4 regions of the Planococcus lenghuensis genome follow, and region 2 is predicted to be linked to each of the others. Evidence: riboswitches for the same ligand, from Rfam matches in the RefSeq annotation. Region 2 holds a riboswitch; each other region holds the start of a gene.
The links. Region 2 has a riboswitch for S-adenosylmethionine ahead of B0X71_RS15615 (O-acetylhomoserine aminocarboxypropyltransferase/cysteine synthase family protein). Riboswitches for the same ligand answer to the same signal wherever they lie in the genome.
Positions count from the first base shown of each region.

Region 1: another riboswitch for S-adenosylmethionine. It lies ahead of ssuE (NADPH-dependent FMN reductase); the one in region 2 lies ahead of B0X71_RS15615 (O-acetylhomoserine aminocarboxypropyltransferase/cysteine synthase family protein).
Region 3: another riboswitch for S-adenosylmethionine. It lies ahead of B0X71_RS05590 (sulfite oxidase-like oxidoreductase); the one in region 2 lies ahead of B0X71_RS15615 (O-acetylhomoserine aminocarboxypropyltransferase/cysteine synthase family protein).
Region 4: another riboswitch for S-adenosylmethionine. It lies ahead of B0X71_RS05935 (methionine ABC transporter ATP-binding protein); the one in region 2 lies ahead of B0X71_RS15615 (O-acetylhomoserine aminocarboxypropyltransferase/cysteine synthase family protein).

Region 1 covers NZ_CP019640.1:1,723,756-1,728,050, forward strand. Annotated here, with positions in the region: gene acsA (acetate--CoA ligase) at 1-1,012, shown strand, start outside; gene B0X71_RS08815 (homoserine dehydrogenase) at 1,055-2,293, shown strand; SAM riboswitch class I at 2,442-2,549, shown strand; gene ssuE (NADPH-dependent FMN reductase) at 2,678-3,232, shown strand; gene B0X71_RS08825 (LLM class flavin-dependent oxidoreductase) at 3,251-4,295, shown strand, end outside.
Region 2 covers NZ_CP019640.1:3,082,938-3,087,232, reverse strand. Annotated here, with positions in the region: gene B0X71_RS15625 (methionine ABC transporter ATP-binding protein) at 1-653, opposite strand, end outside; SAM riboswitch class I at 760-876, opposite strand; gene B0X71_RS15620 (glycerol-3-phosphate acyltransferase) at 958-1,599, opposite strand; SAM riboswitch class I at 1,744-1,855, shown strand; gene B0X71_RS15615 (O-acetylhomoserine aminocarboxypropyltransferase/cysteine synthase family protein) at 1,958-3,247, shown strand; gene metX (homoserine O-acetyltransferase MetX) at 3,261-4,265, shown strand.
Region 3 covers NZ_CP019640.1:1,089,149-1,093,443, forward strand. Annotated here, with positions in the region: gene B0X71_RS05565 (quinone oxidoreductase family protein) at 1-146, shown strand, start outside; gene B0X71_RS05570 (TIGR04104 family putative zinc finger protein) at 332-634, shown strand; gene B0X71_RS05575 (hypothetical protein) at 695-940, opposite strand; gene B0X71_RS05580 (hypothetical protein) at 965-1,225, opposite strand; gene B0X71_RS05585 (ArsR/SmtB family transcription factor) at 1,294-1,602, opposite strand; SAM riboswitch class I at 1,750-1,859, shown strand; gene B0X71_RS05590 (sulfite oxidase-like oxidoreductase) at 1,941-2,603, shown strand; gene B0X71_RS05595 (M6 family metalloprotease domain-containing protein) at 3,038-4,295, shown strand, end outside.
Region 4 covers NZ_CP019640.1:1,154,610-1,158,904, forward strand. Annotated here, with positions in the region: gene B0X71_RS05910 (acyl-CoA dehydrogenase FadE) at 1-261, shown strand, start outside; gene B0X71_RS05915 (arsenate reductase family protein) at 337-690, shown strand; gene gcvH (glycine cleavage system protein GcvH) at 757-1,137, shown strand; gene B0X71_RS05925 (ribonuclease M5) at 1,290-1,616, shown strand; gene B0X71_RS05930 (thioredoxin family protein) at 1,633-1,944, shown strand; SAM riboswitch class I at 2,000-2,104, shown strand; gene B0X71_RS05935 (methionine ABC transporter ATP-binding protein) at 2,195-3,220, shown strand; gene B0X71_RS05940 (methionine ABC transporter permease) at 3,213-3,881, shown strand; gene B0X71_RS05945 (MetQ/NlpA family ABC transporter substrate-binding protein) at 3,944-4,295, shown strand, end outside.

The sequences.
Region 1 (4,295 bases), 1.4 Mb from region 2:
GCACCGGGCAATGATTCAGCAATACCAAACCGGCAAGTGGGTGCTCGATCTTCAGGAAAACGATATTTACTGGTGCACCGCGCATCCCGGGTGGGTCACCGGCACCGTTTACGCGATTTTTGCCCCCTGGCTAAACCGCTCGACAATTGTAGTAAATGGCGGAAGATTCGATGCTGACTCCTGGTACTCAGTTATCGAAAAAGCAGGCGTCACTGTTTGGTATAGTGCACCAACTGCTTTTCGTATGCTTAAAGCAGAAGGCGATGACACGCGAAAGAAGTACGACCTCACTTCATTGCGCCATATTCTGAGTGTCGGGGAACCATTAAACCCCGAAGTCATTCATTGGGGTATCAATACATTAGGCGTGCGCATTCACGATACGTGGTGGATGACTGAAACTGGAGCCCAATTGATCGTCAATTTCCCTTCAGAAGTCATTAAGCCCGGTTCCATGGGGCGACCTTTTCCTGGGATAGAAGTCGGCATTCTAAGCGAGGATGGGGTGCAGCAACAAGCTGGCAATATTGGTCATTTGGCTATTAAAGCGCCTTGGCCGGCAATCATGAAAGAGGTCTGGAAAAATAAAGAAAAGTACCACTCTTATTTTCAGTTTGGAGACTGGTATCTTTCGGGTGATTTGGCGTATCAGGATGAAGAGGGCTATGTGTTCTTCCAAGGACGCAGCGACGATATGATCAACTCATCAGGAGAACGAATCGGCCCATTCGAAGTGGAGAGTAAACTGATTGAACATGAAGCGGTTGCGGAAGCTGGCGTCATCGGGAAACCGGATCCGATAAGAGGAGAAATTGTCAAAGCGTTCATTGTTTTAAACAAGGGCTATACCGATGAACCGGCATTGATAGAAGAGATCAGGAAATTTGTCCGCTATAAATTATCAGCCCATGCCGCCCCCCGGGAAATTGAAGTCCTGGAAGAGCTGCCAAAAACAAAAATCAGCGGGAAGATATTGAGAAGAGAATTGAAAGTACGGGAACAAGGGAAGTAAACAGCAGAAAAAGCGACTCTGAGAAATGAAGGACGTGTAGAAATGTCGGTTATAAGAACGGCTATTTTAGGTTTTGGTACGGTGGGAGAAGGCGTTTATCGAACCATCAAAACCCATCAGCAAGAATTGAAAGAAGTGCTGGGTGCCGAAGTTGAAGTTTCAGCTGTTCTAGTCCAAAACGAGCAGAAAGAGCGGAAGGTCGATAAAGGAATTCTGGTTACAACCAACTTTGAAGAAATTCTAAAGCTCCCACAGCTGGATATTGTATTTGAAGCAATTGTCGGTAAAGAACCCAGCTTCAGTTATTTGAAGGAAGCATTAGTAGCGGGTTGTCACATTATCACAGCGAATAAAGAAATGTTTGCCGAGCACGGTCAGGAGTTGCTTGATAGTGCCGACAGGCAAGGAGCGCGTGTGGGGTTTGAGGCGACGGTCGCTGGGGGTGTGCCGATTATCCAGATCCTGCAGCAATTACTGCGGGTGAATAACCTCGAGACAATTCAAGGAATATTGAATGGAACTTCAAACTTCATTTTGACAGAAATGCGTGATAAGCAACTGTCATTCGAAGATGCTTTAGCTCTCGCGCAAGAAAAGGGGTTTGCAGAAGCGGATTCCGGAAATGATATTCATGGGTTTGATGCTTATTATAAAACCAAGATTCTAAGCCAGGTAGCTTTTGGGGAACAGCCTGAAACCTCCTCTTTCCAAGTCGCTGGGATATCAGGCGTGACGATAGAACAGATCGAAGTCGCTGAACGCCTTGGTCTCCGGTTTAAGCATGTTACAGAACTGAAACGAGAAAAAGGACAAGTGCAAGCTTCAGTTCAGCCGGTCCTTGTTTCCCCCTCCCATCCTTTTTACCATGTGGAGGGCGTCGACAATGCAGTCAATGTAACAACGGATCTTGTAGGAAGTCTTACTTTGCAGGGGCCGGGTGCAGGTATGCTTCCTACAGCAAGTGCCATGGTCGAGGATTTGGTTCACGTATGGCACCGGCCTCTGTTGAAATTCGGTAAACAGCAAGAAAAGGAGCACCTTGAGACACGTCAGCAAGACGGGAATGCTTCCTACTGGTTAGTGAGCAATCTCCGGGAGAAATCATTCCTAAAAGAGCTGGACTATTATAGCGAGTATACTGGAAATATCCATGTGGTCAAAGCAAAGGAAGTGGAGTTGGAGAAACTGAAAGCTTCGGATAGAGAAGTGTTGGCCTATCCGATTGTGGCAGACCAACTATTCGAATCAAAACTTGAGCAAACAGAGGTGCATGTTTATTAGTGATAGAATGAATCACGGGCATTGTCTGAAAGCCAGTCTGAATTTGGATGAGCCGAAAACTTAGTAAACCTATAAGCTAAATAAACTTATCGGATCAAACCCATTGACAGAATGATTCAGCAATATTATGATTAGTTCAAATTTAATAATCTTATCGAGAGAAGCCGAGGGACTGGCCCGTTGACGCTTCAGCAACCTCTGACATTGTCAGAAAGGTGCTACTTCCAGCAAGAATGTTATTCTTGAGAGATAAGAGCGGGATTCGTACTCTAACGACCTTCTTTTCTCACAAGTTGAGAAAAGAAGGTCTTTTATTTTTTTAAGTGATATTCGTGAAAGCCAAAGCGATAAGCTTATTCGAGAAATAGAGAGGAAGAGATCACCATGGCAAATATCGTTATTGTATCGGGAAGTCCATCTGAATCATCCCGTTCTGAAACAGTCTTAACCTACTTAGGAAACTTGTTACAGAAGCAAGGGTTGTCCGTTAAACATCTATCCGTTCGCGATGTTCCCCAAACGGATTTGTTCACAGCTAAATATGATAGTCCTGCTATTCAGGAAATCAGTACGCTCATTCATAAAGCCGATGGCGTAGTTATTGGATCTCCTGTTTATAAGGCTGCTTACTCAGGGGTTCTGAAAGCTCTGCTGGATTTGCTCCCTCAGGATGTGCTGCAGGACACACCCGTTCTTCCCCTGATGACAGGCGGCAGTCCGAACCACCTGCTGGCCTTGGAATATTCACTGAAGCCGTTGCTGGCTACATTAAAAGGCCAAAACTTGAAGGGCGTTTATTTGGTGGATAGCCAGATCGATAAATCAAATCCTGTACAGCCGATTTTGGATAGCGATGTGCAGGACCGGCTTACAAAGCAGTTGGCCTATTTTATGAACATCATCGGAAAACAGAAAGAAACCGCGAGTTTTAAAAGGTGATCAAGGGAGGAAGAAACCATGACGAATAAACGGATTTATTTAAACGCTTTTGATATGAATTGTGCAGGGCATCAATCGCCAGGGCTATGGACGCATCCAGACGATGAATCCCATAAGTATAAAGACAGCGAATACTGGATTGAATTGGCGAAGCTTCTGGAGAAAGGCAATTTCGATGCCGTTTTTATTGCAGACGTCCTCGGCACCTATGATGTTTACAATGGTTCGCGGGATGCCGCTGTCCGGCAGGGGGCACAGTCGCCGGTCAATGATCCGCTGCTGGTCGTGCCACTGATGTCGGCTGTGACAAAGCACCTCGGTTTCGGGGTGACGGCTTCCGTTACACATGAACACCCGTATACATTCGCGCGCCGGATGTCGACACTCGATCATCTGACAAAAGGTCGCGTCGGATGGAATATCGTCACTTCCTATCTGAAAAGTGCCGCCGTCAATATCGGCAGAGAAGATCAAATCAAGCATGATGAGCGCTATGATATCGCAGAAGAGTATTTGGAAGTTGCCTATAAATTGTGGGAAGGCAGTTGGGAAGATGACGCGGTTGTCCTTGATAAAGCAAATGGCATCTATACGGATCCCGACAAGGTCCACGATATTCAGCACGAAGGGAAATATTACAAAGTACCGGGCGCTCACTTGACGGAACCATCGCCGCAGCGCACACCTGTCCTCTATCAGGCGGGGGCTTCCAAAAAAGGCGTGGCATTCGCCGGGAAGCATGCCGAATGCGTCTTTATCGGCCCTCCGAATATCGAGGCCGCCAAGCAATCTGTCGAGAAAATTCGGGCTGAAGCGGAACGGGCAGGCCGCAACCGGGATGATGTGAAAGTCCTTACGCTGCTTACGCCGATTGTCGGGAGAACAGAAGAAGAAGCGCAGGAAAAATTCAATGACTACAAAAAGCACATCAGTCACGAAGGCGCGCTCGCTTTATTCGGTGGTTGGACCGGCATTGACTTGTCCGGTTACGCGCCGGATCAGCCGCTGGAATACATTGAAAATGATGCCATCCAATCAGCGCTTGAGAATTTCACAAAAATCA
Region 2 (4,295 bases):
CGGCCGGCTTCAAGCACAGCCACTTTATCGCACACCTCCCGGATGACCGCCATTTCATGCGTGATCAGGAGAATAGTGATCTTATACTTGCGGTTCACTTTCCGCAGCAGGTCCAGGATTGACTGGGTCGTTTGCGGATCCAGAGCAGACGTTGCTTCATCGCACAGCAGGATGGACGGATTCGTGGCGAGCGCCCGGGCGATGCCGATGCGCTGTTTCTGACCGCCGGACAGCTGTTCCGGATACTTATCCGCCTGATCACCGAGCCCGACAAAGTCCAGCAATTCCGTAACCCGCTGCTGAATTTCATTTTTTGGCGTTTTGGTTAAGATCAGCGGCATGGCGATGTTGGTATATACGGTCTTTGAAGTCAAAAGATTAAAATGCTGAAAGATCATGCCGATATCTTTTCGCGTTGTCCGGATTTCTTTCGCGGACAATGCGGAGATGTCTTTGCCGTGAATCTTGACTGTTCCTTTCGTCGGCCGTTCGAGAAGATTGACGGTCCGGATCAGAGAACTTTTGCCGGCGCCGCTGAAACCGATCACACCATAGATTTCGCCGGTTTCGACTGTCAGATCGATGCCGTTCAGTGCGGGTACTTCCCGCTTTCCTGAACGATACGTTTTTGCGACCCCTTCAAATTGGATCATATCCATGCCTCCTCAATAGTGGTTTTGCTGAATAAAACAAAAAGAAGCCCTCTTTTTTCTTTACCAGCAAGAAAAAAGAGAGCTTCATAATAAATGAAATCACTCCTTCTCATCTTCCAAATACGCCGATGCGCATTTGCAGGAATTAGCACAGTGTCCGCATAAATGCGAACCCGCTGCCGAAACGTCATAGGGCCTGTCCCTCAGTTTCTCTGGATAAGAAAGTAATGTGTGCTATTCAATTCGTGATTCCTACTTTATGGCTTGGGTATAAAAAAGTCAACCATTTTATCGAAAAAAATTTTCAAGCTGCTTTTGCCGGCTTCTTCCGGAAGACGGCCGACACTTTGTTTTCGGTTCCTTCTTTTATCCGTTTAATGTTCTCCAGGTGCTTCCACAGCGCCATCCCGAACAGCGCTGCGGCTGTAATGACAGGCCATTCTCCCTGAGCCGGCAGGAACGCAGCCAGCAGCAGAACCGCATACAGGCAAAGCACTCCAATGACGAGGTAATCTGTGATCAATGAAACGATGATAAGCAGCAGCAGACCGGTGAGCCCGAGCCGCCAGTCAAGTGCCAGCAAGACACCGATGAGGGCGGCAGTTCCTTTCCCGCCGCTGAATCCCATATAGAATGGGAAATTATGGCCAATGACGACAGCACTACCTGTAAAGAACAGGAATATCCAGAGCATTTCAGGGGATAATCCCGAACCTGAAAAGAGCCCGCGCATGAGCAGCACAGCAGCAGCCCCTTTTCCGATGTCAATGGCCGCCACCAGTGCGCCATACTTCCAGCCGAGCACAATAGCCGCATTGGAAGCGCCGGAATTTTTTACGCCTTCCGTTTTGATATTCACCCCAGAAATAAATCGCGCCGCAACAGAACCATGCAGGCAACCGATCAAATAACCGATAATAAGTGCTGCTGCTAGCCAGCCTGTCATGCAAACCCCTCCGATTTCCGCATCTTTCTTTACATGTAACGCTCCTGATAATAAAAAGGTTTCAAAAAGATGCTGAAAATTCTTGACAATGGCGGCCGTGGTTCTCTATACTTGGTCACTAAGATGGAAAACTGAATCTGAATACTCTTATCGAGAGAGGCGGAGGGAATAGGCCCGATGATGCCCGGCAACCACCAAGCTGCTGCTTGGAATGGTGCTACGTCCTACAGATTGCAACTGATCTGACAGATGAGAGGAGGTTTGTCTGAGAATGGCGGCCCTCTTCTTAACCGAAGAGGGCCGTTTTTAATTCCTCCTCATCTGCTTTCCATCGGACAAAAACTAAGGAGGAAGACGAATGACGAACTTCAAACCAGAAACTCAATTGCTTCACGGAGGACAGGAACCGGATCCGGTAACAGGCGCACGGGGGGTTCCGATTCATAAAACGACTTCTTACGTATTCAAAAGTGCCGAACATGCGGAGAACTTATTCGGCCTGAAGGAAACCGGCAATATCTATACACGAATCATGAATCCGACAGTCGATGTATTTGAACAGCGGGTGGCTCTCCTCGAAGGCGGGACAGCTGCAGTGGCCCTTTCTTCCGGTATGGCGGCGATTGCATTCTCGGTTCTGAACGTGGCTGAAGCCGGGGAAGAAATTATTGCGGATGAAAATTTATATGGCGGCACATTCAGCTTGTTCGCCAATACACTGCCGCGCTATGGCATTACGGTCCGCTTTGTCGACGGGAAAAATCCCGAGAATTTTGCGGATGCCATTACGGATAAAACAAAAGCGATTTTCGGTGAAATTATCGGCAATCCAAGCCTGAATGTATTTGATGTTGAACGGGTGGCGGAAATCGCCCATGCAAATGATATTCCGCTCCTGATCGATAACACATTCGCTTCTCCATACGGCAGCAACCCGATTGAATTCGGAGCGGACGTTGTCATTCATTCGGCGACAAAATGGATCGGCGGACACGGGACAACAATCGGCGGCATCGTAGTGGATGGCGGCAAGTTCAATTGGAATAACCCGAAATTCCCGTCCTATACGGAACCGGATCAAAGCTATCACGGCATCCGTTATGCGATTGACGCTGAAGGTGCGTCATTCGCCACGAAGCTGCGCGTTCAGCTGCTGCGCGATTTCGGCCCGTCACTCAGCCCGGAAAGCGCCCATGCCTTCCTGCAGGGACTGGAAACCCTTCACCTGCGAATTCCGAAACACAATGAAAACGCGCAGCGGGTAGCGGAATACCTGAAAGGGCATCCGGAGGTTGAGTGGGTGAATTATATCGGATTTGAAGATCATCCTTCACACGAGGATGGGAAGAAGTACTTGAAACAGGGGTTCGGCTCCATTGTGAACTTCGGTGTGAAAGGCGGATTGGAGGCCGGCCGGAAAGTGATCAATAATGTATCGCTATGGTCGCATGTCGCGAACGTCGGCGATGCGAAGTCACTGATCATCCATCCGGCATCGACGACTCATCAGCAGTTATCCCAGGAAGAACGGACAGCTTCCGGCGTGACAGATGAACTGATCCGGCTGTCGGTGGGACTGGAAAATGCGGATGACCTGATCGGTGATCTGGAACAAGCAATCGAAGCTGCTGTGCCAGCAAATGTATAGGAGGACGTAGACAATGAAAACGGTCGAGATCGGTTCATTACACCTTGAATCCGGAGCTGTATTGCCGGAAGTCACACTTGCTTACGAAGAGACGGGAAACCTGCAGGGGCCGGTCATTCTGGCCTGTCATGCGCTGACCGGCGATCAGTATGCAGCCGGTGACTGGTGGGAAGGCCTGATCGGTTCGGGAAAAGCAGTGGATACCGCCCGTTTTCATGTCATCGCATTTAATGCGCTCGGCGGCTGCCATGGCTCGACCGGCCCGCTTTCAGTGAATCCGGCGACCGGGGAACCATACCGGGCTGCGTTTCCGGCGATCACCATTCGTGATATGGTACGGGCGGAACAACAGGCACTGCAAGTGATGGGGATTCATCACGTAGCGGCTGTCCTCGGCGGTTCACTCGGTGGAATGCGAGCGCTGGAATGGGGGCATTTATTTCCGGAAACGGTGGAATTGATCGTTCCGATGGCTGTTACGCCGGCACTCAGTGCATATGGCATTGCGTTCAATCAAATCGGTATTTCTGCCATCGAAACTGATCCGCTGTATGCCGGCGGTAATTATGCGTCTTCTGCAAGTTTAAAAGGGCTGGGAGTTGCGCGAATGGCGGGCATGGTAACGTACCGGAGTGAAAAGCTGTTCACAGAGCGCTTTGGCCGCGGCCATAACGGAGACAGCTTCGATGTGGAATCGTACTTGGATTACCAAGGACAGAAGCTGGCTGCCCGGTTCGATGCCAATAGCTATATCGTACTGCTGAAGGCGATGAACACGCACGATGTGACGGAAGCGAAAATCGAAACAGAGATCTTTGCCCTGTCATTCACAAATGATCTGCTGTATCCGTCTACGACCATGAGTGACTGGCTGAAAAAGCAGCCGGATGCGACCCATGAACTGGTGGAAACGATATACGGCCATGACGGATTCCTGACAGACTTCAGTCAGTGGGGCCATCTGATTGCCGGAAAGCTGGGGGCTTTGCACCGGGTCGGTGAAAGCTTGCGTGCGTAAGAGGGACGAGTATACTTTAGTATGGAACGT
Region 3 (4,295 bases), 1.7 Mb from region 2:
AGATATTCCCATTACTGGCGGATGGCCGGCTGAAGATGAACATCGGTCATGAATTCACCCTTCGCGAGGCGGCTGATGCACACCGGCTGATGGAAAACAGATTGAGCACAGGGAAGATCCTGCTGAATGTCCGAAATGGGGAATGAAAAGAAGGGAAGCGCCTGTCTCTGGTGAGTTTTTGAAAGGAAACAAATCAATTCCTCCGCATATCGGGTGATACGGACTCTTTCTTTGTTCCATGATATAGTAGAGATAAAGATAAACAGTTCAGGCTGACTGAGCTGATTGCCGGAAAGCGGGCGGGACAGCAAAATCAGAGGGGTTGAAAATCATGCCGAGGTGTGAGAACTGCGGCAGGAAATGGCCGTGGCGCGATGCTTTTATAAAATCCTGGTTTCTGATCAGTGGAAAGGCATGCCGGTATTGCGGCGTGAAGCAGTATGTTACACCATCCTCAAGACGCCGGATGGGATTTTTATCGATTATTCCGGTGGCTGTGCTGCTGCTGACAGAGTCGGTAATAGAAGTTAACCTATTAGACCATTTCTATATTGCAGCAGCAGTTGTCGTATTGATTGTTGCATTTCTGCCTTTTTCGATGGAATTGACAAGTGAAGAGCAGCCGTTATGGTGAGAAGTTATAACACACAAAAACGAGGAACAGGAGTCCTCGTTTTTGTGTGTTATTATTCAGTTATTCCACTTCCCGCAGAACTTTTTCAATCCCTGTTAAGCGCTCATTCAATTCACTGATCATTTGAGTCTGCTGCAGCTGAATGTCAGCATTCTCTTTATCAAGCTGGAGCCGTTCTTCGGCCCGCCGTTCTGTCCGGCGCACGAGCCGGACGACGTATACAATGACCGCCACCAGCAAAGCGAGCGGCAGAAGCGTGAACAGGAACATCGTGATGAGCGGGACTAACGGAACTAAACCTTCCATCGAAACACCCTTTCCGGATACTGTTTACTGGACATCTTTCAAAAACTTTTCAATCGTTGTCAATCGTCTGTTCAGACTCTGGAGCATCTCCAATTGTTGCGTCTGAGTTGCACTTTTTTCCTTATCGAGCTGAAGCCGTTCCTCTGATCTGCGTTCTGTCCGCTTTACCAGCCGGATAATATAAACAGCCGCCGCCACCGCGAGAATCAGCGGAATCAGCATAAAACCAATTGTCAGTAATGTGAAAATGAGATCTCCGGTGTTCATAACATTACTTTCCGTCATCCATTCAACTCCTTTGATCCGCAACTTTGGGCATGACGTCTTAATGATTTGCTATTCCCTTATGCAATTTACTCCTTTCGCTTAGCAGGGAGGCTGTCCCTGTGTTTTTCAATCACTTCTCCAGTCAACTGGAGATCGAACGGTTCAAGTTCATAGTACTTCATCGATTTCCCTGTATCGGAGACTTCATGGTACCCATTGATCAGTCCAGCTTCCTCCAATTTCTGCAGATGCAAGTAAAGGAGTGGACGGCTGATGCCAAGCTCACGGGAAAGCTGGCTGACATACTGCCGTTCGGCGTGAAGAATGGCGATGATCTTCAGCCGGTACGGATTTGATAAAGCCTCCAGCGTCTGCAGTAACTGACTTCCATTCATTATTTCTTTCATATGTAAGTATTTTATTACTGGTTAGAAGGAAATGCAAATGAATTTAGAAAATTATGTTATGTATCTGAAAAAGTTGCTTCTTAAGCTGTTTCCGGATAAAATAAAACGAATCATGAAACTACATACTGTATCACATCCTTATTAAGAGAGGCAGAGGGACTGGCCCAATGACGCCCGGCAACCGCTATTTTTTAAATAGCATGGTGCCAAATCCTGCGGAACATGAAAGTTCTGAGTGATAAGGAAGAGCTGACATCAGATGAAACTCTTCCTTTTTGACAGGGAAGAGTTTTCATTTTGTTGAAAAAGGGGGAGAAAAAATGAAATTGAATAAAGCTGAACGCATTAAACGCACCCGGGTTCCGGTGACCGATCCGGCACTCGGCGATCGGTTGCCGCCGGGCCAGGTATTAACAGAGCGGTTCCCGGTCCTCCATGAAGGTGACGTTCCGGAATATGATTTGAACACGTGGACGCTGAAAGTATGGGGACATGGCGGTGAGGAAATCATATTGTCGTATGAAGATATTCTCGGAATGCCACAGACGACAGTGACTCGGGATATTCACTGTGTAACGCGCTGGTCCCGTTTTGATAATACGTTTACGGGCGTGAAGTTTCAGGATTTGCTGAAGGAAATCGGCGTCACGCCGACCAGTGAATACCTCATGCTTCATGGCGATTACGATTATACAGCAAATGTGGCGCTGAGTGATTTGGACTGTGAGGATGTGCTGCTGGCACATTCACTCGACGGAGAACCATTGACGGCAAAGCATGGCTTCCCACTGCGGTTCGTCGTACCTCACCTCTATTTCTGGAAAAGTGTAAAGTGGATTCGCGGAATCGAATTTATTGGAGAAAATCAGCCTGGCTTTTGGGAACAGAACGGATTCCATATTAATGGAGATCCATTTAAAGAAGAACGGTTTTCAGGGGAAGATTTGGATATCCCGGAAGATGAATGGGAAAAGAAAGAATTTGACTGAATGAATAAGCCCAGCAGGTGACGATTTCTTGTTACCTGCCGGGCTTTTTTGCATTTTGCGGGAGCAACTTTTGCTGACAAAGAAGAATAGCGACGTGGAAAAGATTTATTAAGATAGGAAAAACGATTTTTTTAAACAAATCGTAAAAAGAAAGTTATTGTGTTCTTGCTTGGATTTTCCAATTTATCAATGAAAATAAGAAAGATTTCACATAGCAAACCTGCATAACAGCTTGGTTTCTTAATATAATGTAATATTATTCCATGTAAATTTTTCTCCTCTTTTATTTTCTATATTCTGAAAAATAATACAATAGACTAATTTAATTTGTCAGAAATAAGTGCTTTTAACCTATTTAAAAAACTCAGAATCTTTATATACTTGAAAACAGACAGTAAAAAACAACAGCAGCAACTCAGAGAGGAATGGACAATTTGATCAAAGTTTTATCGACAACAGCGTTAGTAACAGCATTAGCCGGAACTGCCGTATTCGCAGGAACAGCTGGGACAACTGATTCCGCAGCGGGGCAGCAGGAAGCAAAACCCAATTTAGAACTCGCTCATTATGTAGGAGCTTCTCCGGAACTTGCACAAAAAGCGAAAGAATTTGGTGTGGATGTATCCAAAGCAGATCCGGCTGAAAAAATCGCTAATCATGGTGCGAAGTTTGAACAGGCTGGCGATAACCACGTAGCTTATAAAGAAGCAACAGGCGATGTGCCGGTTCTTGTAATCTTGGCAAAATATAAAGATGGCGATGAACCAATAGGCGATCTGGAAGGACAAGTTCCAGCTCACTACTATGAGGATTTGATTTTTGGTACTGAATATAATCCGTATGAATATGGGCCATTCCAGAAATATGCAGAGCTAAATGGACAAGAAGCACCGACAGACAGCACGATGCAGAATATTTATAAAGAATCGAGTAATGATAGAATAAATCTTGTCCGCAAAGAAAATACGGAATTTGTGTGGGTAGAGCTTCCGCATGGTGCTTCTTACTATCTCGACCAGACAGGCGAGCATGCTGAAAACGGGACATACGTTAACGGCAACGCTAACGGAGATGCCCATACGGGTGAATTCATTCGTGATTTGCTTAAAGCGGCGGATGAGCAGATTGATTTTTCTAACTATGCAGTAGAAGGTGAAGTTCCATCCGTGTTTGTTGTACATGAAGGAACAGGGGCGGAATTCAGCCGCGATCCGGCGCAGTTCTGGTCGCATAAATGGGGACTTTTAAGTGCTCTGTACTATGGAAAGTACTATGAAACTGGATTCGTCGCTGCAGATAAAGACAGAGATGGAAAAGTTTCAGATGAAGAATGGGTAGCATGGCGAACTGCTGTTGATTCTGATCTAAAATATGATGGCGTCACAGTTAACACATATAACATCCAGCCGGGTATCGGCGGGAATGTCGCTGGGTACGATCTTGTAACAGACGGATACAAAGATGAACTGAAAGAAGGTCCGTTCCCAGCCCAGCCTGGCGTGTATGCACATGAATTCGGCCACGCACTCGGATTGCCTGACTACTATGATACAGAGTATGATTCTCAGGGAGTCGGTAACTACTCCATGATGGCCGGTGGCTCTTGGATGCGTTATCCGGATGCTGCACCATATTCCGGTAACTCGCCGACAGCTTTTGATCCATTCTCGAAAGTCTTCCTCGGTTGGGCTG
Region 4 (4,295 bases), 1.8 Mb from region 2:
CGGACTGAAAAAGCGATTCAGAATACCGGCATTGAAAAAGCTCAGCAGAAATTGCTGTACACGCAAATTTTCACACAGGAAGCATTCGATGCCATTGAAAAAGATGCGAAAGAAACATTGATTGCAGCTGCTGATGGTGACAACCTGCGCATGATGCTGTCGGCTCTCCGCAAGCTGACACGCTCTACCCCGTATAATGTCATTGCAAAAAAGCGGGAAGCGGCTGTTAAATTGATCGAGGCAGAAAAATATATCGTTTAAGTTTCAAAGAAAACGCAGCCAGTGTGCTGCGTTTTTCTCCTTTCTGCTACACTATTAAAGAAAGGAGTGAGCAAGATGGTGACATTTTATTCGTATCCGAAATGCAGCACATGCCGCAAAGCAAAAAAATGGCTGGACAATCATGAAGTGGCCTATGAAGAGATACATATTGTGGATTCGCCGCCTTCTAAAGAAGAGATCCGGGCCTTCTATCAAAAGAGCGGTCTGGATTTGAAGAAGTTTTTTAACACCAGCGGCATGAAGTACCGGGAGCTTGGTCTGAAAGATCGGTTGAAAGACATGGGTGAGGAAGAGCAGCTGGAGTTGCTGGCATCGGACGGCAAGCTGATAAAACGGCCGTTAGTCGTTAGCGGAGATCAGGTGACTGCAGGATTTAAGGAAGAGACATTCAGCCAGGCTTGGAAATGAAAGTTGTATTTCCAGTAGGGATATGGCAAACTGAAGCTGTAAGAGTACATAGCTGGAGGTGTTTGGATGAGCGTACCAACAGAACTTCGTTATTCAAAAGAACATGAATGGGTGAAAGCTGAAAACGGGACTGCCCGGATTGGCATCACACAGTTTGCACAGGAAGAATTGGGAGATATCGTATTTGTTGAGCTTCCTCAAGTGGGCGATGAATTGACTAAAAACGAACCATTCGGCAGCGTCGAATCGGTAAAAACAGTTTCTGAGCTGTATGCACCTGTAAGCGGCAAAGTCGTTGAAGTGAACAGCGGGCTGGAAGACAGTCCTGAACAGGTCAACGAATCGCCATATGAGCAGGCGTGGATGGTTGTGGTGGAACTTTCAGATGAAACGGAACTGGAAGAGCTGATGGATTCAGATGCTTACAATGAAATGATTGCAGGATAATAAAAAAGCGCTGATTTCAGCGCTTTTTTCCGTTCCCAGAAAGAACTGGAGGCAAACAAGTTTCTTTACTTCGATATCAAGGTATTGTATAACATAAGATGCTGCCTGAGTAATGAGCCATTTGAATGTCGTTCATGTAGGAAGTGGAGAAAATGGATAAAGTGATCATTGTCGAAGGACGCTCGGACAAGACGAGAATCGAGCCGCTCATCGCTGAACCGGTGACGATTCTCTGCACGAACGGCACTGTAAGCGCAGTCCGGCTTGAGGAATTACTTGCTCCTTATGAGGGATTGGATCTGATTGTGCTCGTGGATGCGGACAAGTCTGGGGAATCACTTAGAAAACTGTTCAAAAAGGTGTTCCCGGAAGCGCGTCATGCCTATATCGACCGGTCTTACAAAGAAGTGGCGGCAACACCGGTCCGGATTCTTCTGGACGTGCTGATTGGTGCTAATGTCCGAGTGAATACGCTTTAAACTGAAGGTGAAGCAGATGGAAGAATGGACCCACCAGGAGTGGATGAAAACAAAAAATAAAAGCAGATATACTGCGTTTTATTTATATACACCAATGTGCGGAACTTGTCAGGTGGCTTCCCGGATGCTGCATATAGTCAAGGAAATGCTGCCGTCTCTGACACTCGGTAAAGCAAACCTGAACTACGTCCAGGAAGTAGCGGAGTTGTATCAAGTGGAAAGTGTTCCTTGTCTGCTGCTGACTAAAGACGGCAAATTGCAGGAAAAGGTCTATGCGTTTCAATCCGTACCTTTTCTTTATGAAAAACTAAAAACGTTTGACAGATAGTTCCCTGCCTGATATATTGGTGTTCTGACTGAGACAATTTACAATTTCATATCGTTTCTTATCAAGAGAGGTGGAGGGATGTGCCCGATGAAGCCCGGCAACCGTCATGCAAATGAAATGGTGCCAATTCACACAAAACGAAAGTTTTGGGAGATGAGAGAACGGGTACTTATATTAAATTAAAGTTGCCCTTCTGCTCATAACAACGAGCAGGAGGGCTTTTATTATGGTAAACAGGAGTGTCTTGCAAATGATTGAGTTGAAGAACCTGACGAAGCGGTTTCAGACGGATAAAGGCGTTCTCACCGCTGTGGATGATGTCAGTCTGTCCATTTCAAAAGGAGAGATATTCGGCATCATCGGATATAGCGGCGCCGGAAAAAGCACGTTGATCCGGCTGCTCAATGGGCTTGAAAAACCCACTGCCGGTTCGGTGGATATCCAGAATAGAAAGATTTCAGCAATCCGGGGAGTTGAATTGCGGAAAGCGCGCCAGAAAGTCAGCATGATTTTTCAGCACTTTAACTTGCTGTGGTCACGCACTGTTAAAGAGAATATTGAGTTCCCCCTTGAAATCGCAGGTGTATCCAAGACTGAGCGCAATGCCCGGGCATTGGAATTGATAGAACTGGTGGGCCTGACCGGCCGGGAGAATGCCTATCCGTCCCAGCTTTCTGGCGGTCAGAAGCAGCGTGTGGGCATTGCCCGCGCGCTCGCAAATGATCCGGAGGTATTGCTGTGTGATGAAGCGACTTCTGCCCTGGATCCACAGACAACCGACTCCATCCTCGATCTGCTTGTAAGCATTAATGAACGGTTGGGCCTGACCATTGTGCTGATCACCCATGAAATGCACGTAATCCGGAAGATCTGTCACCGGGTGGCGGTCATGGAAGCCGGTAAAGTGGTTGAACTTGGAGATGTGCTGAGTATTTTTCAAATGCCGCGTGAACAGATCACCAAGCGATTTGTCGCGCAAGTGACGGAAGCGGAAGATGCAAGTGAAACCATCCGCCATCTTCGGGAAATTTATCCGGCCGGCGAACTGGTCAAGCTCGGATTCATCGGCGATCAGACAGAACAGCCGGTTCTGACAGAACTGATCCGGAAGTTTCCTATTGAAGTCAACATCGTGCAGGGGAATATTTCCCGTACGCAACGCGGAGCTTACGGAACGCTTATGTTGCAGCTGAAGGGTTCTGAAGAGGAGATCCGGGCAGCGATTGCGTTTCTGGAAGACCGGAACGTCCGGACGGAGGTGATGACGGGTGTTTGAAACATTTTTACCAAACGTGGATTGGGCAGATATGTGGGAAGCAACGGTTGAAACACTCTACATGACGGCCATGGCCACATTTTTCACATTTGTGTTCGGTTTACTGCTGGGTATTCTGCTGTTCCTGACAAGCCCACACCAAGTATGGGCTAATAATATTGTGAACTGGTTGACAGGCGCGTTCGTCAATATCTTCCGGTCGATTCCATTCATTATCCTGATTATTCTGCTGATTCCGTTTACGCAGATTCTTATTGGAACGATTCGCGGACCTAATGCAGCTTTGCCTGCATTAATCATTGGTGCTGCGCCATTCTATGCCCGAATGGTACTGATTGCTCTCCGGGAAATCGACAGAGGAGTGATCGAGGCCTCCCGGTCGATGGGTGCGACAACGGGGACCATTATCCGGAAAGTGCTGCTTCCGGAATCGATGCCGGCTCTCGTATCCGGAATTACTGTAACGGCCATTGCGTTGGTCGGGTATACAGCAATGGCTGGCGTCATCGGTGCCGGCGGCCTTGGAACTTTGGCCTTTCTCGATGGATTCCAACGAAGCCGGGAAGATGTTACGTTGACAGCTACCGTGCTGATTCTGATTATTGTATTTATCATCCAGTATATCGGGGATTTTACTGCGTCCCGCTTAGACAAACGCTAGTTTCGGATTTGATCCGTTATTATAGACTATAAAAGAAAAAACAAAAGGAGAGTTACTAACTTATGAAGAAATTTGTAGCAGGAACTGTATTGAGCGGACTGGCATTGGCCGGCTGCGGAGCAACCGGAGCAGATGAAGAGACGGAAGTGCTGACAGTAGGCGCGTCAAACGTCCCACATGCGCTCATCCTTGAAGAAGCGGCACCGCTTCTGGAAGAACAGGGCATTGACTTGGAAATTGAAACGTATCAGGATTACATTTTGCCAAACCAGGATCTCGATTCCGGTGAAATAGATGCAAACTATTTTCAGCATGTTCCATATCTGGAATCACAGATAGAAGACTTCGGATATGAATTCGCCAACGCTGGCGGCATCCATATCGAGCCGATCGGCGTCTACTCACAGGAATATG